DNA from 2 places in the Micromonospora sp. NPDC052213 genome. Region 2 is predicted to be linked to the other one. Evidence: riboswitches for the same ligand, from Rfam matches in the RefSeq annotation. Region 2 holds a riboswitch; the other holds the start of a gene.

Region 1 (8,691 bases), on a different contig from region 2:
ATAGTCCTCGGTGGTCAGTCGGGTCAGCTCGGCCCGGCTGTGACAGGAGCGGCCGACCAGGCCGAGGCGCGGCGGCGGGTACGGGCCGGCCGACGGCAGGTGCACCGCGTCCCCGTCGAGCGGGTCCGGGCCGGCCACCACCAGCGTGCCGCCGACCTCGGCGAGGATCGCACGCAGCTCGACGGCGAGATCGGCGCGCTCGGCCCGGGGCAGGTCCCGCTCCCGCAGCACCACCCACCGCACTCCCCCGGCGACGGCCCGCGCGACGACCTCGGCCAGTGGCCGCCGCGCCTGCCACCGGTCGGTCAGCACGACGACGCCGGACGGCCCACGCGGGATCTTGGTGGGAGACGGCCCCGCCAAGGGCGCTTCCGTACCAGGATCCGCCGGAACGGGACCGGTGCGGGTCACAGGTCCGGCCGTCCGTCGTCGGGGGTGGATGCCAGGGCGTGGAAGCGGCGGGCGATCCGGCCCGCCCCGTACGCGAGCCGCCCCGCCTCGACCGCGTACCGCATCGCGGTGGCCATCGCCACCGGGTCGGCGGCCCGGGTGACCGCGCTGGCCAGCAGCACCGCGTCGCAGCCCAGCTCCATCGCCAGCGCCGCGTCGGAGGCGGTGCCGATGCCGGCGTCCAGGATCACCGGCACGTCGACGCTCTGCCGGATCAGCCGGATGTGGTGCGGGTTCGACACGCCCAGGCCGGAGCCGATCGGCGCGCCCGCCGGCATCACCGCGGCGCAGCCGACGTCGGCCAGCCGCCGCGCCAGAATCGGGTCGTCCGACGTGTACGGCAGCACCACGAACCCGTCCGCGACGAGTTCCTCGGCGGCGCGCAGCAGCTCCACCCCGTCGGGCAGCAGCGTGCGCTCGTCGCCGATCACCTCCAGCTTCACCCAGTCGGTGCCGAACGCCTCCCGGGCCAGGTGGGCCACCTTGACCGCCTCGCCCGCCGTGTAGCAGCCGGCGGTGTTCGGCAGCAGCCGCACCCCGCACCGGTCGAGCAGGTCCAGCAGCCCGCCGGCGGTGCCGGGGACGGTGTCGACGCGGCGCAGGGCCAGGGTGACCAGTTCGGTGCCGGAGGCGCGGATCGCGTCCTCCAGCACGCGCAGGTTGGCCGCGCCGCCGGTGCCGAGGATCAGCCGGGACGTGAGGCGCACGCCGCCCAGGTCGAGGCTCACCGCGTCACCCGCCCTGGGCGGCGCTGAGCACCTCGACCCGGTCGCCGTCGCGCAGCACGGTCGCCGGCCAGCCGGTACGCGGCACGACCTCCCCGTTGACCGCGACGGCGAGGCCGCGCTGCTGGTCGGTGACCGCGCGGACCAGGTCCGCCACGGTCGAGCCGCCGGGCAGGCTGCGCCCGGCGCCGTTCACCGTCAGTTCCACGTGTGCTCCTCCTCGGGTGCGAAGGCGCCGGAGCGGCCGTCGGCGTCAGTGCCGGCCGGGTCGGCGGTGGCGGCCGGCGCGAACCGGTCCGGGGCGAAGGGGGCGAGCAGCGGGTCCGCCGTACCGGTGACGACCAGCTCGGCGATCAGGTCGGCGGTGAGGGGGGTGAGCACGATGCCGTGCCGGTGGTGACCGGTCGCGGCGAGCACGCCCGGCCGGCCGGGCAGCGGGCCGAGGATCGGGGCGTTGTCCGGGGTGCCGGGGCGCAGGCCGGCGAGGGTCTCGACGAGGTCGTACTCGGCCAGCTCCGGCAGCAGGTCGACGGCGGCGCGGAGCAGGCGCAGCACCGCCCCGGCGGAGACGTCGGTGTCGGCGCGCTCCTCGACGGTGGCGCCCACCACCACCTCCCCGCCGTCGCGGGGCACGAGGTAGACGTGCTCGCCGTCGGCGTACCCCCGGATGACGTGCCGGAAGCCCGGCGCGCCGCCGCCGGGCGCGCGGAGCCGTAGCACCTGGCCCTTCACCGGCCGCACCGGCAGCCCGGTCAGGGCCGCCGCCCCGCAGCCGGCCGCCACCACCGTGACGCGCGCGTCCACGTCGGAGAGCCGGCGCACGGCGGCGGGCACCAGCGTGGCGCCGGCCCGTTCGGCGGCCGTGCGCAGCGCCGGCACCAGCCGGCGCGGGTCGACCTGGTGGTCGGTGGCGGCGAGCGCGCCGCCGCGCACCCGGGGCGCCAACGCCGGCTCGCGGTCCCGCAGCGCCGAGGGGCGCAACGGCGTCACCGGCAGCCCGAGACCCTGCTGGTACGCCCACAGCCGGCGCGCCTCGGCCAGGTCGTCGGCGGTGAGCCCGACCATCAGCGTGCCCTCGGTCCGGTAGCCGACGTCCACGCCGGCGGCGGCGGTCAGCTCGGCGGCGAAGGCCGGCCAGCGGGCGGCGGAGGCGGCCAGCAGCCGCGTCAGCTCGTGCTCGCCGAAGTACGCCTCGGCGACCGGGGCGAGCATCCCGGCGGCGACGTGCGACGCGCCGGACCCGGGGGCGGGGTCGTGCACGGCGACCCGGAGGCCGCGCGCCGCGCAGCGCCAGGCGATCGCCAGCCCGACCGGTCCCGCCCCCACCACGGCGACGTCCGGCCGGCTCAGCACCCCAGCGCTCCCAGCAGCTCCGCCGTCGCCCGGGCCGGATCGGCCGCCCCGGACAGCGCCCCCACCACCGCCACCCCGTACGCCCCGGCGGCCAGCAGCGCGGGCGCGTTCGCGGCGGTCACCCCGCCGATCGCGACCACCGGCACGTCCACGGCGGCGGTGACGGCGCGTACCCCGGCCGGCCCGATCGGCGCCGGCAGGCCGGTCTTGGTGCTCGTGGCGTGGCAGGGACCCACGCCCAGGTAGCTGGCCCCGGCGGCGACCGCCTCGGCGGCCGTCCCCGGATCGCGGGCGGTGGCCCCGAGCACGGCGGTCGCGCCGAGCACCCGGCGGGCCGCCCCGACCGGCAGGTCCGCCGCGCCGACGTGCCCGCCGGCGGCGCCCACCGCCAGCGCCACGTGCAGCCGGTCGTTGACGAGGCAGGGGACGTCGTACGGCGCGCAGAGCGCGACCACCCGGCGAGCCAGGTCGTACGCCTCCCGGTCGGTGGCGTCGTCGGTGACGCGGACCTGCACGACCAGCTCGGCGCGGGCCACCGGGAGGGCGGCCCGCAGCACGGCCAGCGGATTCCGCCCGGGTCGGGTGTCGGTGATCAGATGCAGTCGCCCAAGGGACGGCACGGCAACACTCCTCCCTGCGCCGGCATTACCCGGATCAGGTTCGACGGTCGGGGGCTCTCAGCCCCCCTCTCAGCCCGGTGCACCGGGCTCCCGTGGGTCACTTGCGCGTGTCACCGTACGACGGATCGCCGGATCCGCCAAGGGCAGGACGCGGATTTCACACCGACCGTCCGAAGCCGACGACCGGGGCGGCGCGTGACGACGCGGTCACGCCATGCTGTCCGGATGCCCTCCCCCGCCCGAGTTCCCCCACGCCTGGCGTTTCGCCCCTTCCTGGGCAGTGCCGCCGTCGCCGACGGCCTGGTCACCTGGACGATGCTGCGCGGGCGGTCCTGGCGGCGGCTCCTCCCCGACGTCCACGTGCACCGGGACGGCTACCGGGTGGACGACCACCGGATGTGGTGCGACGCGGTCGCGCTGGCGCTACCGACCGGCGGGGTGATCGCCGGCCGCAGCGCCGCGTACCTCTGGGGCGTCGACCTTCTCGACCGGGACACGCCGGTCGCCGTGCTGCTGCCGCGCGCCGCGCGGATGCGCGCGCACCCGCGGCTGCGGGTGACCCGGTCGGCGGTGCCGGAGTCCGACCGCACCCGCTTCGGCAGGTTGCCCGTCACCACTGCCCTGCGCACCGCCTTCGACCTGGGCCGCCAGGCCCCCCGGGAGGAGGCCCTGGTCGCCGTCGACGCGCTGCTGCACCGCCGGGTGGTGAAGCTGCCCACGTTGCGCGCATACGCCGACGCGAGGCCCGGCTGGCCCGGCCTGCCCTTACTGCGAGAGGTGCTGGCGCTGGCGGAGCCGCTGGCCGAGTCGCCGATGGAGACCCGCCTCCGGCTGCTCCTGCTCGACGCGGGGCTGCCGCCCGCGACCGCTCAGCACGACGTGCGCGACGCCGCGGGCCGCCTCGTCGGCCGGGTGGACCTGGCGTGGCCGGGGCTGCGCGTCGCGGTGGAGTACGACGGCGACCACCACCGCGAACGCACCCACTTCCGACAGGACGTCGCCCGCCTCAACGCCCTGCGCGCGGTGGGCTGGGTCGTCCTCCGCTTCACCGCCGACGACGTGCTCCGGCACCCCGACCGTACCGTCGCCCTGGTCGCCCAGGCCCTCCGCGAGCGCCACCCCGCCCCCTGACCCGCCCGCCCCTGACCCGGCCCGCTCCCCACGCCGACGCCCTCCCGGCTCCTGACCGGCGCGCTGGCGCGCCAGAGCGGCGGAAAACCATGGTGTGCATCTTCCGCCTCCCCCGTGACACCCACGACGTTCCACCCGCTGAGCATCAGGCACGCGTCGGGCCGCCGCCGCGCACGGCCGGCGGCACGCCGTGCGCGATGCGACCCGACGCTCGGTGGAACGTGGTGGGTGTCTGCGGGGCCGGGTGACACCCATGGCGTTCCACCGAGCCCGCGCGGCGCGAGGCGGGCGCGGTGACGGATGGACGGCACCGCACCGGCATCGCGACGCGGTGCCCGGGGCGGTGCCGGGGTGGGTCAGAGGATGGCGCGGAGGGCGTCGACGTCCTCGTCGGTGGGCTGCCAGGCGCCCGCCTCCGCGTTGGAGCGCACCTGCTCGGGCGTGGTGGCGCCGGCGATGACCGAGGTCACCGCCGGCAGGGCGGCCAGCCCGCCGATGGCCACCTGGAGCATCGACAGTCCCCGCTCGTTCGCGTACGCCTCGATCGCCTCGATGGTGTCCCAGTCGGCGGCGGCGAGGCGCTGGGCGTACCGGCCGCCTCCGGCGAGGCGGCTGCCGGCGGGCGGGGCCTGGTCGCGCTTGTACTTGCCGGTCAGCAGCCCGTTGGCCAGCGGGAAGAACGGCAGCAGCCCGAGGCCGAACCGCTCGCAGGCCGGCACCACCTCGGCCTCGACGGAGCGTTCCAGCAGGCTGTAGTGGTTCTGCGCGCTGATGAACCGGGACCGGCCGTTGGACGACGCCACCCAGTCCGCGTCGGCGATCTGCCACCCGGCGAAGTTGGAGTTGCCCAGGTAGCGCACCTTGCCGGCGCGGACCAGGTCGTCCAGCGCGGCGAGGGTCTCGTCGATCGGGGTGCCCGGGTCGGGCTCGTGCATCTGGTACAGGTCGATGTGGTCGGTGCCGAGCCGGCGCAGCGACGCCTCCACGGCGCGGGCGATGTAGCGCCGCGCGCCCCGGGCGCCGAAGTCGGGGCCGTTGAGGCCGTGCATGTCCATGCCGAACTTGGTGGCCACCACCACGTCGCCGCGGCGGCCCTTGAGCGCCTGGCCCAGCATCTCCTCGGAGGCGCCCTGCGGCTCACCGTAGATGTCGGCGGTGTCGAAGAAATTGATCCCGGCGTCCAGCGCGGCGTCGACCACCGCCCGGGTCCCGTCGAGGTCGAGCTTGCGGCCGAAGTTGTTGCAGCCGATGCCGACGACGGACACCACGAGCCCGGAGTCGCCCAACCGGCGGTAGATCATGTCAGTCACGAGATCCACCCTATGCCGGCCGGTCCGCCGCCCGGGGACGCCTCAGCCAACGTCCCAGACCGGCTCGGGGGTCTCCACCACCTCGTTGTCGCCGCGGAAGAGGACGAACCGGTCGAACGAGCGGGTGAACCAGCGGTCGTGGGTCACCGCGACCACAGTCCCCTCGAACGCGGTCAGTCCGGCCTCCAGCGCCTCCGCCGACGCCAGGTCGAGGTTGTCGGTGGGCTCGTCGAGCAGCAGCAGCGTCGCGCCGGACAGTTCCAGCAGCAGCACCAGGAACCGCGCCTGCTGCCCGCCGGAGAGGGTGCCGAAGCGCTGGTCGCCCTGCCCCGCCAGTTCGTAGCGGGACAGCGCCGCCATCGCCGCGTGCCGGTCCATGCCGGCCCGGTGGTCGTCCCCCCGCCAGAGGATCTCCACGAGGGTCTTCGCCATCAGCTCCGGCCGGTCGTGGGTCTGCGAGAAGTGCCCGGGGCGCACCCGCGCGCCGAGCCGGGCCACCCCGTCGTGCGCGACCGGCGCGAGTGCCGCCGCGCCGTCGACCGGGCCGTTGGCCGGGTCGGGGTCGCTGCCGCCGCGGGCGAGCAGCCGGAGGAAGTGCGACTTCCCCGTGCCGTTGGCGCCGAGCACCGCGACCCGGTCGCCGTACCAGATCTCCAGGTCGAACGGGTAGGTCAGGCCGTCGAGTTCCAGCTGCTCGCAGACCACCGCGCGTTTGCCGGTCCGCCCGCCGGTCAGGCGCATCCGGATGTCCTGGTCCTTCGGCGGTACGGGCGGCGGCCCGGCCTCCTCGAACTTGCGCAACCGGGTCTGCGCGGCCTGGTAACGCGAGGCCATCCCGTCGTTGTACGCGGCCTTCTGCTTGTACATCAGCATCAGCTCGCGCAGCTTCTGGTGTTCCTCGTCCCAGCGTTTGCGCAGCTCGTCGAGGCGGGCGTGCCGGGCCACGCGGGCGGAGTGCCAGCTCGCGAAGCCGCCGGGGTGCACCCAGGCGCTGCCGCCCTCCACGGCGACGACCCGGTCGGCGGTGTGCGCCAGCAACTCCCGGTCGTGCGAGACGTAGAGCACCGACTTGGCCGACTCGCGCAGCCGCCCCTCCAGCCAGCGCTTGCCCGGCACGTCGAGGAAGTTGTCCGGCTCGTCGAGGAGCAGCACCTCGTCGGGGCCGCGCAGCAGCAGTTCGAGGGCGAAGCGCTTCTGCTGGCCGCCGGAGAGGGTCCGGACGGGTCGCTCCCGAGCGCCGTCCCACGGCAGGCCGAGCACGATGGTGGCGACGGTGTCGAAGAGCACCTCGGCGTCGTACCCACCGGCCTCGCCCCAGGCCGCGAGCGCGTCTGCGTACGCCAGCTGGGCCTTGCCGGCGGCGGTGCTGTACTTGCCGCGGACCTCGGCCGCCCGCATGGCCGCCTCGGTCTCGGCGAGCCGGCGGCCGGCGTCGCGCAGCGCCGGCGGGGCGAGCGACAGCGCCAGGTCGGCCAGTGTGGACTCGTCGCCGATCATGCCGATGAACTGGCGCATCACGCCCAGCCCGCCGGCCCGCGCGATCGCGCCGGTCTTCACCGGCAGGTCGCCGGCGACCATCCGCAGCAGCGTCGTCTTGCCGGCGCCGTTCGGCCCGACCAGGGCCACCTTGGCGCCCTCACCGACCCGGAACGAGACGTCGGTGAAGAGTTCCCGTCCGTCGGGGAGGAGATGCCCGACGGCTGCCACGTCCACGTATCCCACGCCGGCATCCTGCCCGAGCACCCGCCGGGCGGCCCAACCAATTACCGGGTGACGCGCAGCACCCGGTAGCCCTTCTGGCTGGCGTGCCGCTCGACCTGCCAGCCCTGGTCGGCCAGCCAGCGGTGCAACGAGTCGCCGCCGAGGTGGCGGGCGACCACCAGCCAGGCGACGCCGTCCGGGGCGAGCCGGGGCAGCCAGCGCAGCAGCATCCGGTGCAGCTCGTCCTTGCCGACCCGGATCGGCGGGTTGGACCAGAGCTGGGCGAACGTCACGTCGGCGGGCACGTCGTCCGGCGCGGCGACGCGTACCCGGTCGGCCGCGCCGACCCGCGCCGCGTTGGCGGCGGTCAGCTCCCGGGCCCGCTCGTTGACGTCGACGGCCCAGACGGTCGCCGACGGCGCCGAGGCGGCCAGCACGCAGGTGATCGGCCCGAAGCCACAGCCGAGGTCGAGCAGTGCGCCGGCCGTGTCGGCGGGCGGCAGCTCCGCCTTGCGCAGCAGCACCGCCGTGCCGGGGTCGAGGCGGGCGGCGGAGAAGACCCCACCGGAGGAGGTCAGGGTGTAGTCGCGGCCGGCGACGGCGAATTCGACCTCACGCGGGTGGGCGGCAGTCGCGGGTTCAGCGGTGAAGTAGTGGTCGCCGGTCACGCCGGCAATTCTCGCACCGCCCTCGCCACCGGCCGGTCCGGGGCCGAGGAGCGGACACAGCACGACACGAAACAGTCAGGCACCCAATTTCCCGTTATTACCCCCTAAAGGGGCAATGCCTCCTACCCTGGGCGACATGGTGTATCGGTACGAGTCCGATGAGGAAGCATTCATGGAGTACCCGGAGCCCCGGTCCGGCCGCTCGGTGCTCGGTGCCGGGCCGCCGGCCGGCCCCTCCCCGTCCCGCTTCCCGACGCCGTCGCTGCCCCGGCCCAACCGGGTCGCGCCGCCCCCCGCCGAGCCGGAGCCGGTCCGCGCCTCGGCCCCGGTGTCCCCCGCGCAGCACGCGCCGGCACCACAGGCGCCGCAGACGCCGCCACCAGCGCCGCACACCCCGCCAGTGCCACAGGCAGAGGTACCGCCCGACCCGCAGGCCCTGCCAGCCCCACCGGCCCCGCAGGTCGCGCCCGCCCCACCGGCTCCTCAGGTCGCGCCCGCCCCACCGGCTCCGCAGGCCCCGCAGGTCGCGCAGGCCCCGCAGGCGCGGCCGGACGTGCAGGTGTCGCCGGCACCGGCCGAGCCGGCCGTAGCGACCGATACGCTCGTGGCCACCGAGGCACCCGTGGCGGTCGAGGCACCCGTGGCCGCCGAGCGCCCCGTGCCGCAGCGGGGCGGGGGCGGCCGGCTGTGGCAGGTGCTGGTCGGCGGCGCGGCCGTGCTCGTGCTGCTCGCG
Region 2 (14,095 bases):
GCGGTCAGCGAGAACTGCGACAGCGAGGCGGCCACGAAGGCGTCGGCCTCCGAGCAGAGGGAGAGCAGCACCGCGAGCACGGCCAGCGCAAGCACCGAGAGCACCGGGTCCTCGGCGAGGGTCTGCAACCAGCGCTCGGGCACGACGACGTTGATGGTGGCGGCGGCCGCCGCGCCGACCACCAGGAACCCGCCGGCGTGGGTGACGTCGTGCCGGACCGCCGCCCAGAACGCCCGCCCGCGCGGGCCGTCGTCCAGCTCCGGCCGGCGCGGCAGCCGGATCCAGTCGGCCCGGCCGAGGCGCAGCCACAGCCACCCCATCACCATGGCGACGACCAGGCTCGCGACGCCGCGGCCGAGGACCATCTCCGGGGCGTCGGGGAAGGCCACCGCGGTGGCGGTGAGCACGATCGGGTTGATGGCCGGGGCGGCGAGCAGGAAGGCCAGCGCGGCGGCCGGGGTGACCCCGCGCCGGATCAGCGACCCGGCGATCGGCACGGACCCGCACTCGCAGCCGGGCAGCACCACGCCGGCCGCGCTCGCCACGGGCACCGCGAGCGCGGGGTGCCGGGGCAGCGCCCGGGCCCAGAACGACCGGGGCACGAAGACCGCGATCACGGCGGAGAGGACCACCCCGAAGACCAGGAACGGCACCGCCTGCACCATGACCGAGACGAAGACGGTGGTCCAGGTCTGCAGCCGGGGCGCGGACAGGGCCCCGGCGAGCGGCTCACGGAAGACGACCAGCAGGACCAGCAGGCCCGCGAGCACCTCGACCGACCCGACCCGCCAGGCGCTCCCGCCGCCGCCCGCCGGCTCGTGCGGTGGTCCGCCCGGCGCGGCCACACCGACCGCCCCCGGGGTGCGCCCATCCGGCACGGAGCGGTCAACCTCGGATGTCACGTGGTTTCCTCCGCCGATTCCGCCAGTGGCCGCCCGAGAGTACCGGCCGGAACCGACGAGATCGAGCGAACGCGCTGGTGACCAGCGGAAAGATCACTTTGCCCGATGATCTTCAAAGGTGTTAGCGTCGGCGCGACAACTTCACATCCGACAGGGGAGCGCACAGCGCTGAGAGTGCGGGCACCGCCCGCAGACCCTCGAACCTGATCTGGGTAATGCCAGCGCAGGGAGTTCGGTCGACCTCCAGCCGCGTCGCCGTCCGGCCACACCGGGCGCGGCGTGCGTCTTCTCCTGGTTCGCGTTCAGGACTGGGAGCAATCATGCGAGACAACACGACCACCCGGTGGCGCACACTCGACGTCGTCATCGCCGCGGTGATCGCGGTGGCGTTCGGCGTCATCTTCTGGGCCTGGGGCCTGCTGTGGCGGGCCGTCGACCCGGCGTTCGCGTTCTTCCCGGCCGGCCAGGCGATCATGTACGGCGTCTGGCTGGTCCCGGCCGTGCTCGGCGGCCTGGTGATCCGCAAGCCCGGCGCGGCGCTCTTCTGCGAGGCGGTGGCGGCGACGGTCTCCGCGCTGCTCGGCTCGGAGTGGGGCGGCATCACCATCGTCCAGGGCCTCATCCAGGGGCTCGGCGCCGAGGTGGCCTTCGCCGCGTTCCGGTACCGCTCGTTCCGGCTGCCCACCGCGCTGCTCGCCGGTGCGCTGACCGGCCTCGGCGCGGCGCTGTTCGACTTCTTCGTGTGGAACGTCGACTACGCGCTCGGCAGCTACCGGATCCCGTACGCCCTGCTCACCGTCGTCAGCGCCGCCGCCGTCGCCGGCGCCGGCGGCTGGGCCCTCACCCGCGCCCTGGCGGGCACCGGCGTCCTGGACCGCTTCCCCGCCGGCCGCGAACGCGCCGCCGTCTGACCCGCACCACCGGAATCGGGGTTGATCATGAGGTGGACGGCGACGTGGATCTCCGTGGGTGCCGCCGACCTCATGATCGACGCCCGCGCGTGGGCCGGAAGGGGGACGGCGTGGGGGCGGTGACGCTGCGGGGGTTCGGGTGGCGGCACGCCGGGCGTCGGGCGTGGGCCGTGCGCGGGGTGGACCTGCGCGTCGAGGCGGGCGAGCGGGTGCTGCTGCTCGGGCCGTCGGGCGCCGGCAAGAGCACCCTGCTCGCCGCGCTGGCCGGGCTGCTGCCCGAGGACTCGGGCGAACAGGAGGGCACCGTCGAGATCGACGGGCTCGACCCCCGCAAGGGCCGGGAACGGGTCGGCATCGTCTTCCAGGACCCGGAGACCCAGCTCGTGATGGCCCGCAGCGGCGACGACGTGGCGTTCGGGCTGGAGAACCGGGGGGTCCCCGCCGAGGAGATCTGGCCCCGCGTCGACGAGGCGCTGGCCCGGGTCGGCTTCCCGTACCACCGGGACCGACCCACCGCGGCCCTCTCCGGCGGCGAGCAGCAACGCCTCGCCCTGGCGGGGGTGCTGGCCCTGCGGCCCGGGCTGCTGCTGCTCGACGAGCCGACCGCCAACCTGGACCCGACCGGCGCCGCGCTGGTCCGTGCGGCGGTGGCCGGCGCGCTGGACGCCGACACCACCCTGATCCTGGTCGAGCACCGGGTCGCCGAGGCGCTGCCGCTGGTCGACCGGGTGGTCGTGCTCGAACCGGGCGGCGGCGTCCGCGCGGACGGCACGCCCCAGGCCGTCTTCGGCGCCCACGGCGAGGCGCTCGCCGCCGCGGGCGTCTGGGTGCCCGGCCGGCCCGTGCCGCCCCGCCACGCCACCGCGCCGGCCGGCGACCTGCTGCTCACCGCCGACCGGCTCGGCCTGCCGCCCCGGCTGGCCGCCGTCGACCTGGCGGTACGCGCCGGCGAGGCGCTCGCCGTGCTCGGCCCGAACGGGGCGGGAAAGTCGACCCTCGCGCTGCTGCTCGGCGGGCTGCTCAAGCCGGGAGCCGGCCGGGTCGTGGCGACGGCGGCGCTGGCCGGCTCCGACGCCCGCACTCCCCCGCACCGCTGGCGCGCCCCGGCGCTGGCCCGGCGGATCGGCTCGGTCTTCCAGGACCCGGAGCACCAGTTCGTCGCCACCACCGTCTTCGACGAGCTGGCCCTCGGCCCGCGCCGCACCGGCCAGCCCGAGACGGCGGTCCGGTCCACCGTCGACGACCTGCTGTCCCGGCTGCGGTTGACGAAGCTCGCCGCGGCCAACCCGTACACCCTGTCCGGTGGGGAGGCGCGGCGGCTGAGCGTGGCGACGGCCCTGGCCACCGCGCCCCGCCTGCTCGTCTGCGACGAACCCACCTTCGGCCAGGACCGGCGGACCTGGCTGGAACTGGTGGACCTCTTCGCCGAGCTGCGCGACGCCGGGCACGGCCTGGTCGCCGTCACCCACGACCCGGAGTTCGTGGCCGCTCTGGCCGACCGGCGCGTCACCCTGGAGCGGCCGTGACCAGCTCGCACAACGCGCCGGCCACGCACCCGCGGCGTCGCCGGACCATGGCCGGTCCGGCGCCGGCCGCGCGCCCCGCCCGTCCCGTCCCGGAGCGGCCGTGATCTCCCTCGAACCCGTCGCCGCCCCCGACGCGCCGCTGGCCCGGCGCAACCCGGTGGCCAAGCTCGCCGCGGCGCTGGTGTTCTCGTTCATCCTCGTCGCCACCCTGGACCCGGTGGCCCCGGCGATCGCCATCGCCGTCGAGCTGGCCGTGCTGCCGCTGTTCGGGGTCCGCTTCCGGGTGCTGGCCCGGCGGGCCTGGCCGCTGCTGATCGGCGCGGTCGGCATCGTGGTGACGCTGGTGCTCTTCGCGGCCGAGCGCTCCGGCCGGGTGCTGGTCGAGGCCGGCCCCGCGGTGGTCACCTCCGGGGTGCTGCTCACCGCGCTCGGCCTGGTGCTGCGCATGTTCGCCGTGGCGCTGCCCGGCGTGATCGTGTTCGCCACCACCGACCCCACCGACCTGGCGGACGCCCTGATCCAGAACGCGAAGGCGCCGGCCCGGTTCGCCATCGGGGCGTTGGCGGCGTTCCGGCTGGTGCCGCTGCTCGGGCAGGAGTGGCAGATGATCGCAATGGCCCGCCGCGCCCGCGGGGTGGCGGCGGGACGCAACCCGCTGGCGAAGCTGCGGCTGTTCGTCTCCACCGCCTTCGCCCTGCTGGTCGGGGCGATCCGCCGGGGCACCCGGCTGGCCGTGGCGATGGACGCCCGCGGCTTCGACGCCGGCACCCCGCGTACGGTCGCCCGGCGGCAACGCTTCGGCGCCGCCGACGGGCTGCTGATCGCCGGGGCGGCGCTGCTGGCCGGCGCGGCGCTGACGGTCAGCGTGCTGCTCGGCACGTTCCGGCCCCTGATCGGCTGAGGGGCGGCGGCTGCCGGCGCCACGGCCACGGTGGCGAGGCCCGGCGGTCTGTCGCCCTACCGACGCCGGACCTGGGCCATGCCGGTCTGGTACGCCAACACGACGGCCTGCACCCGGTCGCGCACCCCGAGCTTGGCGAAGATGCGGTTGACGTGCGTCTTCACCGTCGCCTCGCCGAGGAAGAGCTGGTGGGCGATCTCCCGGTTGGACAGGCCGTCGGCCATCATCCGCAGCACCTCCGTCTCCCGGGCGGTCAGCTCCGCCAGGCCCGGGCTGCCGGCGGTCGCCGCCGGCGCCGTCGCCGTGTAGTGGTCGATCAGCCTGCGGGTGATCGACGGGGACAGCAGCGCGTCGCCACGCGCGGCGGCCTGCAGGGCGCCCGCGAGGTCCTTCGGCGGGGTGGTCTTGAGCATGAATCCGGACGCCCCGGCCCGCAGCGCCCGGTAGACGTACTCGTCCAGGTCGAAGGTGGTCAGCACGATGATCCGGATGTCGGCGCACTCCGCCAGGATCCGCTCCGTCGCGGCGATGCCGTCCAGCCTCGGCATGTGGATGTCCATCAGGACGACGTCGGGCTTGAGGCGTGCCGCGAGCAGTACGGCGTCCTCGCCGTCGGCCGCGTCGGCGACCACCTCGATGTCGGGCTGCGCGCCGAGGATCATCCGGAGTCCGCCGCGGACGAGGGCCTCGTCGTCGGCGATGAGCACCCGGGTCACGCCGTCGTGCCCGTCGGAGAGAGCGCTGACGCCGAGCCGTCGAGACCCAACGAAAGCTCCACGCGAACCTCGAAGCCGCCCTGCTCGCGCGGGCCCGCGACGACCGTGCCGCCGAACAGCTCGGCCCGTTCCCGGATGCCGGTCAGCCCGTGGCCGGTGCCGACGCCACGGCGGGCGGGACCGGGCCCGTCGTCGACGACGTGCAGCCGGAGCCGGGTGTCGCCCACGTCGATCGAGACGTCGACGGTCGCGCCGGGGGCGTGCCTGGCGGCGTTCGTCAGCGCCTCCTGGAGGATCCGGTAGGCGTTGACGTCGGCGGCGACCGGAAGCGCGCCGAGATCGCCCGTGACGGTGACCTCGACCCGCCCGCCGGCGACGCGTACCGCGGTGGTCAACGCGTCGAGCTGCCGCAGCGAGGGCAGTCCCTCCGGTGCCGGTTCCGAGCCGCGCAGGATGACCAGCAACCTGCGCAGTTCGGTGACCACGTCGCGCCCCACGTCCTGCACCGCCTCCAGTGACTCGCGGGCCTGGCGCGTGTCCGAGTCGAGCACGGCCTCGGCGGCGCCGGCCTGCAGCACCATCACCGAGACACCGTGCGAGACGATGTCGTGCAGTTCCCGGGCCACCCGCAGCCGTTCGTCCGTCCGCGCGGCGGCCTCCCGCTCGGCGGCCAACGCGACCAGACGCACCGCCTGCGCGCGGCGCATCCGGACCGCGTAGCCCGGACCCAGCACCGCGAGCGCGACGAACACGATGAACACCCAGTCCGAGTCCCCGGCGGCGGTGTTCTCGACGCCGAGCGCGACGAAGTAGCTGACCGTGGCGACGGTCGGTGCGGCGCGTCCCCCCAGGGCGACGCAGCCGAAGCAGGCGAGGAGCAGCGCCAGGAGCGGCACGACAGGCCACTCCGGGAGGACGGGCGTGAAGCTCTGCGCGGTGAAACAGGCGCCGGCGAGGACGGCCGCCGCTCGCGGGTACGTCGTGCAGACCGCCACCGCGAGGCCGTAGCCGACGAGCAGCACGGTGAGCACGGCGAGCCAGCCGGCCGGCAGCGCCGCGAGGTCGGGCCCCTGGCCTTCGACGTAGCCGGCGATCGGAACGTACAGCTCGGCCAGGCCGAACCCGAACAGCGCGAGACCGGCGACCGTGGCGACGACGAGACCCCGCGGGAGACGTCGGTTGTCGGGGGCGGCGGCTGACATGGTGCGAAGGGTATCGGCGGCGACCGCGGCCGGGCGTCCACCCACGGGTGTAGAAGGCCCGGCGGAACGCTCCACCCTCGGCTCAACCCGTCGGCCGACGATCGGGCCCCGGGCCGGCTCCTACCGTCCACCACACACTTCTCGAGGGGAGACACGATGGATGACAGGACCGGGCGACGGTACGGCCGGCGGCTGACGGCGGTCGCGCTGGCCGCGGCCGGCGTTCTCTACGGCGTCGCGAACGCGTTCTACTGGGTGATGTTCCCGGACGACGTGTCCGAGACCGCCGGCAACGTGGCGGTGGCCGCCGGGAACCTCGGCGCGTGGCGGGTGGAGACCGTCCTGTTCGCCCTGGCGCACCTGCTGCTGCTGCCGGCGATGGCCGGCCTGGCCGTGGCGCTCGGTCGGCGCAAGCCGCTGGTCGCCACCGTCGGCGGCGGCATCGCCCTGCTCGGCCTCTACTTCTCCAGCGTCCACCTCTGGCACTACAACGCCTTCTTCGGAGCCCTCGCCGGTGCCGGCGTCGACGCCGAGGCCGTCCGACCGGTCGTCGACGCCCTCGACAACGACCCGTTCGTGATGGCGTCGTTCGCCGTGTGGCTGCTGGGCTGGATGATCGGCCTCCTGGTGCTGGCGTTCGGGGCGTGGCGGGCCGGCATGGTGTCGCTGTGGGTGCCGCTCGTCCTCACCGGCGGGCAGGTCCTCGAGTTCGTCAGCGAGGGCGTTCCGCTCAAGGTCGTGGTGAGCGTGCTGATGGCGGCCGGGTTGTCCGGCCTGGCGCTCGGCGTCGGCCGGCAGCGCCCGGCCGACGCGGCGGGCCGGACGGAGGCACCGGTGGCCGCGCACTCCTGACCGGGGCCGGGGTGACGGGGCGGGGTCGCGGCGTCATCCGCGGCCCCGCCCCCGGGTTTCCCGGCCCGCCGTCGTCGGCCGCGCCAACGGCAGGATTCGCCTCCGCCCGCTGGTTCCTGGCCGCCGGTGGCGGTGGTGCTGCTCGTCAGCTGCGCCGGAAGGCGTACCGGCGGGCCTGCGGCGCCTGCTGGCTCCGGCCCCCGGGGTTGCGGGCCCCGGCACCCCGCGCGGGCGGACCGGCCTTCGTCGGTGGCGTCGCCGGCAGCGCCGGGACCGACGCCGGGGCGACCGCGATCGCGTCCACCTCGATCGGCGTCAGGTCGGCGACGGTCGGCTTCGGCGTGACGGTGCGGGACTTCTTCGGGTTGCGCTTGGCGGGCATCCGGGCCTCCTCGGTCTGCGGGCCGTCCCGTCGTCGGACGGGGCGGGCCGCCGGTCGGTGACCGTCGCGCGACGGTCGGGCGGAATCGGGACTGCTCCCCGGGTGCGACCACGAAGGACACCGCCGCCTCGGCGACAGGGTGGGAATGCGGACGCCCGGGAGCACGCGGACCCACGGCACCAGGGCGGCGGGTCGGCTCGGAGATGGGGCGTCAGTTGCGCATGCCCACACGCTAACCCCACCGCACGGGGCGCGCATCCGAATTACCGGCACGATCGGCATGCCCGACCGCAGGCGCACCGCGACCCGGCGGTGACGGGCTGTCGAACACCGCACCGCACCGCGCCCGCCACCGGCCGCGATACGGTCACAGCGGCAGACGTGGACGGCGGAAGGCGGCGGACGGATGGCCGAGCGGGCGACGGCGCGGATCGGCGTGACCGGGCTGGCGGTCATGGGCCGCAACCTGGCCCGGAACCTGGCCCGCAACGGCTTCACCGTGGCGCTGCACAACCGCTCGCCGGAGCGCACCCGCAGCCTCGTCGCGGAGCACGGCGACGAGGGGACCTTCCTGCCCGCCGAGTCGATGGCGGACTTCGTCGCCTCGCTGGAGCGGCCGAGGGCGGTGATCGTGATGGTCAAGGCGGGCGGGCCCACCGACGCCGTGATCGACGAACTGGTGCCACTGCTCGACCCCGGCGACATCGTCGTGGACTGCGGCAACGCGCACTTCGCCGACACCCGCCGGCGGGAGGAGGCGCTGCGGGCCCACGGGCTGCACTTCGTCGGCACCGGCGTCTCCGGCGGCGAGGAGGGTGCGCTGCGCGGCCCGAGCATCATGCCCGGCGGGTCGGCGGAGTCCTACCGCACGCTCGGCCCGATCTTCGAGAGGATCGCCGCGCAGGTGGACGGGGTGCCGTGCTGCCGGCACATCGGGCCGGACGGCGCCGGGCACTTCGTCAAGATGGTGCACAACGGCATCGAGTACGCCGACATGCAGCTCATCGCCGAGGCGTACGACCTGCTGCGGGCGGGGCTGGGCGCGGAGCCGGCGGAGATCGCCGAGATCTTCCGCGACTGGAACTCCGGCGAGTTGGAGTCCTTCCTCATCGAGATCACCGCGGACGTGCTGGCGCACACCGACGCGGCCACCGGGCGGGCGTTCGTGGACGTCGTGCTGGACCGCGCCGAGCAGAAGGGCACCGGCCGCTGGACGGTGCAGAGCGCCCTCGACCTGGGCATCCCCATCACCGGCATCGCCGAGGCGACGTTCGCCCGGTCGCTGTCCGGGCACGCCGACCAGCGGGCGGCGGCGCGCGGGGCGTTCCCGGACGCGGGCGACACGTGGCAGGTCGGGGACCGGGAGACCTTCGTCGAGGACGTCCGCCGCGCGCTGCTCGCCTCCAAGATCGTCGCGTACGCGCAGGGCTTCGACCACATCCGGGCCGGCTCCCGGGAGTACGACTGGGGCATCGACCTGGGCGGCACCGCGACGATCTGGCGGGGCGGCTGCATCATCCGCGCCCGCTTCCTCGACCGCATCCGGCAGGCGTACGACGACCGGCCGGAGCTGCCGACGCTGCTGGTCGCGCCGTGGTTCGCCGACACCGTCAACGACGGCGTGCCGAGCTGGCGCAGGGTGGTTGCCGAGGCGGCCCGGGCCGGGGTGCCGGCGCCGGCGTTCGCCTCGTCGCTGGCGTACTTCGACGCGCTGCGCGCCGAGCGCCTCCCGGCGGCGCTGGTCCAGGGGCTGCGGGACAACTTCGGCGCGCACACCTACCACCGGGTGGACCGCGACGGCACCTTCCACACCCTCTGGTCCGCCGACCGCTCCGAAATCCAGGCCTGACCCCCGACCCCGGCGAGAACGGGTGGCGGAGGTGGCGGGTCAGGCGATGGTGGCGTGCATCTCCCAGACCAGGATCTCGGCCGGCTCGGTGGCGGTGACCCGTCGCCCGCCCGTCATGGTGAGCCGGGCGGCGTCGCCGGTGCCGAGCAGGCCGCCGCCCTCCAGGGTGACCGCGCCGGCCGGCACGTAGAGATGGACGAAGGGCGCGTCCGGGAGATCGACCTCGTCGCCGGGGCGGAGCCGGGCGGCGTGCAGGGCGGCGAAGCGGTTCCGGATCCGGATCGCCGCGGCGCCGTCGTGGCGGTCCATCCCGGAGGCGACGGGCACCAGGCCGCCGCGCAGGAGCTCGTCGTGGATCTCGAGCTGTTCGTAGCCGGGGTCGATGCCCTGCTCGTCCGGGAGCACCCACATCTGCACGAAGTGGACGGGATCGGTGTGCGGGTCGCGGCCGTCGAGCCGCCAGGAGTCGTTCTTCTCCGAGTGCAGGATGCCGGTGCCCGCGCTCATCCGCTGCGCCAGCCCCGGATAGATCACGCCGGAGTGGCCGGTGGAGTCCTGGTGCACCAGCGACCCGCGCAACACCCAGGTGACGATCTCCATGTCCTGGTGCGGGTGGGTCTCGAAGCCGGCGCCCGGCCGGACCACGTCGTCGTTGTTGACCAGCAGCAGACCGTGGTGGGTGTTGGCCGGGTCGTAGTGCCGGGAGAACGAGAACGAGTGCTTCGAGTCGAGCCAGGAGATCCGGGTGGCGAAGCGGTCGTCGGCCCGCCGGACGTCGACGGCCGGAGCGGGGGCGGTCACCGCGTCACCGGTCGGCGGCCCGACGCCGCGCCGGAACCGACTGGCGCGGCCGGTGGGTCGGCGGGAGGCGTCACCAGGCACGCTGCCCGGTCTCGGTCGGCGCCCAGGTGAGCGCCGGTTCGCCCGTGGCCAGCTCGCCGATCTCGCCGGAGCGCGGCTGCGGCGCGTGGCCGAGCTCGTGGCAGTGCTGCTCGGCGATCTCGGCGCAGATCTCGGCCACCTGCGCGCAGATCGGGTCACCGAGGTCGGCGGCGTTCAGCGCCATGATCATCTTGTACCGGAGATCCCGCATCCCCACCCCCGAGGCTCGACGCGGTCCGGGGCACCCACCCCGCCCCCGATCCTAGGCACCCCCACCCCGCACCCACCCCGAAACCCCGAACCCCGCGAAGTGGCGGCGGGGACGGGGCGGACGGGGAGGGGAGGTCAGCGCCGCGGGGCGACGCTGACCGGCGGGGTCAGAAGAAGCGGCGGCGCTTCGCCTTCCGCGGGCGGAGCATGTCGGCACCCTTGGTGAGCAGGCGGCTCACCCCGGACGGGCCGCGGCGGGCCTCCAGCGTGTGGCTGAGCCGACGCGCGCCGGCCGCCGCCAGCGGCACCGCGACCGCCATCAACGCCCACTGGGCAATACGCTTCTGGATCATGTGGGTTCACCTCCGTCAGTGGCTGCTGACCGGAGAAATACCCCGCGCGGCGGAGCGGTAAGCCTCAGGACGGCGGGGCGACCGGGTTGGGCAGCGCGCCGCCGAAGCGGCGGTCCCGCTGGGCGTACAGCTCGCAGGCGTACCAGAGGTGCCGACGGTCGAAGTCGGGCCACAGCGTGTCGAGGAACACCAGTTCGGCGTACGCGGTCTGCCAGAGCAGGTAGTTGGAGATCCGCTGCTCGCCGGAGGGACGGAGGAAGAGGTCCACCTCGGGGACCTCCGGGTGGTAGAGGTACTTCGCCACCGTCTTCTCGGTGACCTTCGCCGGGTCGAGCCTGCCCGCGGCCGCGTCCCGGGCGATCGCGGCGGCGGCGTCGGCGATCTCGGCCTGCCCGCCGTAGTTGACGCAGAACTGGAGGGTCAGGGTGGAGTTGCCCCGGGACATCTCCTCCGCCGTCTGCAGCTCGGAGATGACGCTCTTCCAGAGCCGGCCGGCCCGGCCGGACCAGACCACCCGCACCCCCAGGTCGACCAGCTGGTCGCGGCGGCGGCGGATGACGTCCCGGTTGAAGCCCATCAGGAACCGGACCTCGTCCGGCGAGCGCCGCCAGTTCTCGGTGGAGAAGGCGTACGCCGACAGGTAGGGAATGCCCAGCTCGATGGCGCCCTCGATGGTGTCGAACAGGGAGAACTCCCCCGCCTCGTGGCCCTTGGTGCGAGGCAGCCCGCGCTCCTTGGCCCACCGGCCGTTGCCGTCCATCACCACGGCGACGTGCCGGGGCACCGCCTCGGCGGGCAACGCCGGCGGCCGGGCGCCCGACGGGTGCGGTGTCGGCGGCACCGGCTCGCGCCGGCCGGCCCTCATCGATCGGATCACTCGGCTCTCTCCCTGCTCACGCCATCCGCTCCGGCCCCCACGCCCCGCGGCGGCGGGACCGGGCCGGCCGCCGGGGCACCCCGGTCGACCAGCGGCAGCGAGCGTAGCGCGCGCTCCAGGTGCCACTGCAGGTGCGCCGCGACGAGGCCGCTGCACTCCCGGCGTACGCCGGTCTCGGTGGCGTCGGCGACCCGCCAGTCGCCGGTGGTCAGCGCGGACATCAGGTCGATGGTGGCCGGGGCGGGATGGGCCGCGCCGGGGGGCCGGCAGTCCGGGCAGACCGCGCCCCCGGCCGGTACGGAGAACGCCCGGTGCCGCCCGGGCGTGCCGCAGACGGCGCAGGCGGTCAGCGCCGGCGCCCAGCCCGCGAGGGCCATCCCGCGCAGCAGGTACGCGTCGAGCACCAGGGTGGTGTCGTGGCTGCCACCGGCGAGCGCCCGCAGCGCGCCGAGGGTGAGCTGGAACAGCCGCAGCGACGGCTCCCGCTCCACCGGGGTGAGCCGCTCGGCGGTCTCGGCGATCGCGCTGGCGGCCGTGTAGCGGGGATAGTCGCCGAGGAACCGCTTGCCGTAGAGGTCGATGCCCTCGACCTGGCTGACCGTGTGCAGCGAGCTGCCCTGGTTGCCCTTCGGGTCGCCGGCGAGCTGGAGGTCGACGTGCCCGAACGGCTCCAGCCGGGCGCCGAACTTGCTGGTGGTGCGGCGGATCCCGCGGGCCACCGCCCGCAGCCGGCCGTGCCGGCGGGTGAGCAGGGTGATGATCCGGTCGGACTCGCCGAGCTTCTGCACGCGCAGGACCACCGCGTCGTCGCGGTAGAGCTGTCGGCGGTACCCGGCCATCGGACCATTCTCCCTCGGGGTGCGAAATCAGGGTCGGCTCGGGGTGGACGCGCGAAGAACCCCCGATGCGCGGCGCGCGCCGTGGCTCGTAGCGTGCTCGCATGGCTCTCCACCGGACCGCCGCGGCGCTCGCCGCGGCCGCCACCCTGATCGTCGTCGCCGGGTGCGACAACCTGGCCTCCCGTCGGCTCGACTACGACAACACCGAAGCGGCCCGGATCACCGCCATCCGGGTGCTTCCGGGGTCCGGCGACGTGACCGTCCGCACCGCCAGCACGGACGACGAGGTGCGAATCAAGCGGGTGGTGCGCTACCACGGCGGCCAGCCCGACACCACGTACGAGATCAACGGCACCGAACTGATGCTGGACACCGACTGCGGCAAGGACTGCAGCGTCTCCTACGACGTCACCGCCCCGGAGGGGGTGAGCGTGACGGGCGAGACCGACTCCGGTGACGTCCAGCTGACCAAGGTCGGCGCGGTGGAGATCCGGCTCGGTTCCGGCAACGTCCGGGTGACCGGCGCCGACGGCCCCGTCGTGGCGGAGACCGGCTCGGGTGACGTCAGGGTGACCGGCGCCGCCGGCGCGGTCACCGTCACGACCGGCTCCGGCAACATCGACGTGGACGGCGCCCCGGGCGCCGTGACCCTGCGCGCCGGCTCCGGCGACATCACCGGGCGCCGCCTCGGCGCCGGGGTGGACGCCGAGGCGGGCTCCGGCAACATCACCGTCGACCTGACCACGCCCGCCTCGGCGCGTACGCACACCTCCAGCGGCGACATCAAGCTCGTCGTGCCCGCGGGCCGCTACCAGGTCCGTTCCGCGGCCGGCGGCGGCGACACCCGGCTGGGCGTGACCCACGATCCGACCGCCTCGCTGGTGCTCGACCTCTCCACCGGCGGCGGCAACCAGACGGTCACCCAGCGCTGATCTCGACGGTCTGCGGATCCCGGGCGGCGCGCGGCGACGGCACGCCGGCCCGCCCGGTGGCCGGACCGGACCGCGCGGCGGTGGCCGGAGCGGGCGGCGCCCCGGGGCCGGGCGGGGCGGGTGAACCGGCGCCGGTCGGGGCGGGGCGGGAGCCGCCGGGAACCAGCTCCGGCGGCCGACGGGCCGCCACGTCCTCCACCCAGCCGACCAGGGCGGTCACCACCGCGACCAGGGCGAAGACCAGGACCACCCGGACCGCCAGGCCGAGCGGATCCTGGTGCGACCAGCCCACCACGTCCACCAGCGGGGTGAGCGCCGCCACGAACGGCATGTGCCACAGGTAGACGGTGAGCGCCCGCCGGTTGAACACGGTCACGACCCGGCCGAACACGGCCCTGCGGTCCACCCAGCGCGCGCCCGCCGGCGCCCGCCCGAGCAGGACGAGGATGAAGGCCGCCGACCAGAGGGCGTTGCCGAGGGGGTTGTCGTTCAGGTCGTACCCACGGGGTCCGGGGTGGGTGACGATCCAGGCGGCCCCGGCGGCGGCGAGAGCCAGCGCGACGGGCACCAGCACCCGGGTGGCCAGGCGACGCAGCATGCCGGCCTGGTGGGCGAAGCCGAGCAGCCAGGCGCCGAAGTAGAGCCCGAAGTGGTGCAGCGCCCCCGGCAGCGCCGGCAGCAGGCCCAGCTCGGCCGCGGCGAGCACGGCGTACGGGGCGACCAGCGTGGGCACCGGGGCGCGCCGGAACAGCCAGAGGGCG

Evidence for each region. A riboswitch is a leader RNA that binds a small molecule or an ion and turns the genes downstream of it on or off. The one in region 2 is predicted to bind thiamine pyrophosphate.
Region 1: linked by a shared signal. The riboswitch ahead of thiE (thiamine phosphate synthase) and the one ahead of AB0L34_RS20885 (ECF transporter S component) in region 2 are both predicted to bind thiamine pyrophosphate.

What each region holds. Positions count from the first base shown of each region.
Region 1 covers NZ_JBFAVI010000217.1:782-9,472, reverse strand. The annotation lists partial or broken gene AB0L34_RS30760 (thiamine phosphate synthase) at 1-339, opposite strand, end outside; gene AB0L34_RS30755 (thiazole synthase) at 408-1,178, opposite strand; gene thiS (sulfur carrier protein ThiS) at 1,183-1,383, opposite strand; gene thiO (glycine oxidase ThiO) at 1,374-2,528, opposite strand; gene thiE (thiamine phosphate synthase) at 2,522-3,148, opposite strand; TPP riboswitch at 3,143-3,251, opposite strand; gene AB0L34_RS30735 (DUF559 domain-containing protein) at 3,374-4,279, shown strand; gene AB0L34_RS30730 (aldo/keto reductase) at 4,636-5,598, opposite strand; gene AB0L34_RS30725 (ATP-binding cassette domain-containing protein) at 5,632-7,311, opposite strand; gene AB0L34_RS30720 (methyltransferase) at 7,353-7,958, opposite strand; gene AB0L34_RS30715 (hypothetical protein) at 8,095-8,691, shown strand, end outside.
Region 2 covers NZ_JBFAVI010000089.1:11,170-25,264, reverse strand. The annotation lists gene AB0L34_RS20890 (permease) at 1-845, opposite strand, end outside; TPP riboswitch at 1,045-1,150, shown strand; gene AB0L34_RS20885 (ECF transporter S component) at 1,223-1,813, shown strand; gene AB0L34_RS20880 (ABC transporter ATP-binding protein) at 1,924-3,339, shown strand; gene AB0L34_RS20875 (energy-coupling factor transporter transmembrane component T) at 3,440-4,240, shown strand; gene AB0L34_RS20870 (response regulator transcription factor) at 4,297-4,956, opposite strand; gene AB0L34_RS20865 (sensor histidine kinase) at 4,953-6,158, opposite strand; gene AB0L34_RS20860 (hypothetical protein) at 6,315-7,010, shown strand; gene AB0L34_RS20855 (hypothetical protein) at 7,156-7,392, opposite strand; gene gndA (NADP-dependent phosphogluconate dehydrogenase) at 7,799-9,241, shown strand; gene AB0L34_RS20845 (pirin family protein) at 9,281-10,042, opposite strand; gene AB0L34_RS20840 (thioredoxin reductase) at 10,113-10,334, opposite strand; gene AB0L34_RS20835 (hypothetical protein) at 10,501-10,686, opposite strand; gene AB0L34_RS20830 (isoprenyl transferase) at 10,751-11,551, opposite strand; gene recO (DNA repair protein RecO) at 11,560-12,402, opposite strand; gene AB0L34_RS20820 (DUF4097 family beta strand repeat-containing protein) at 12,504-13,334, shown strand; gene AB0L34_RS20815 (acyltransferase) at 13,321-14,095, opposite strand, start outside.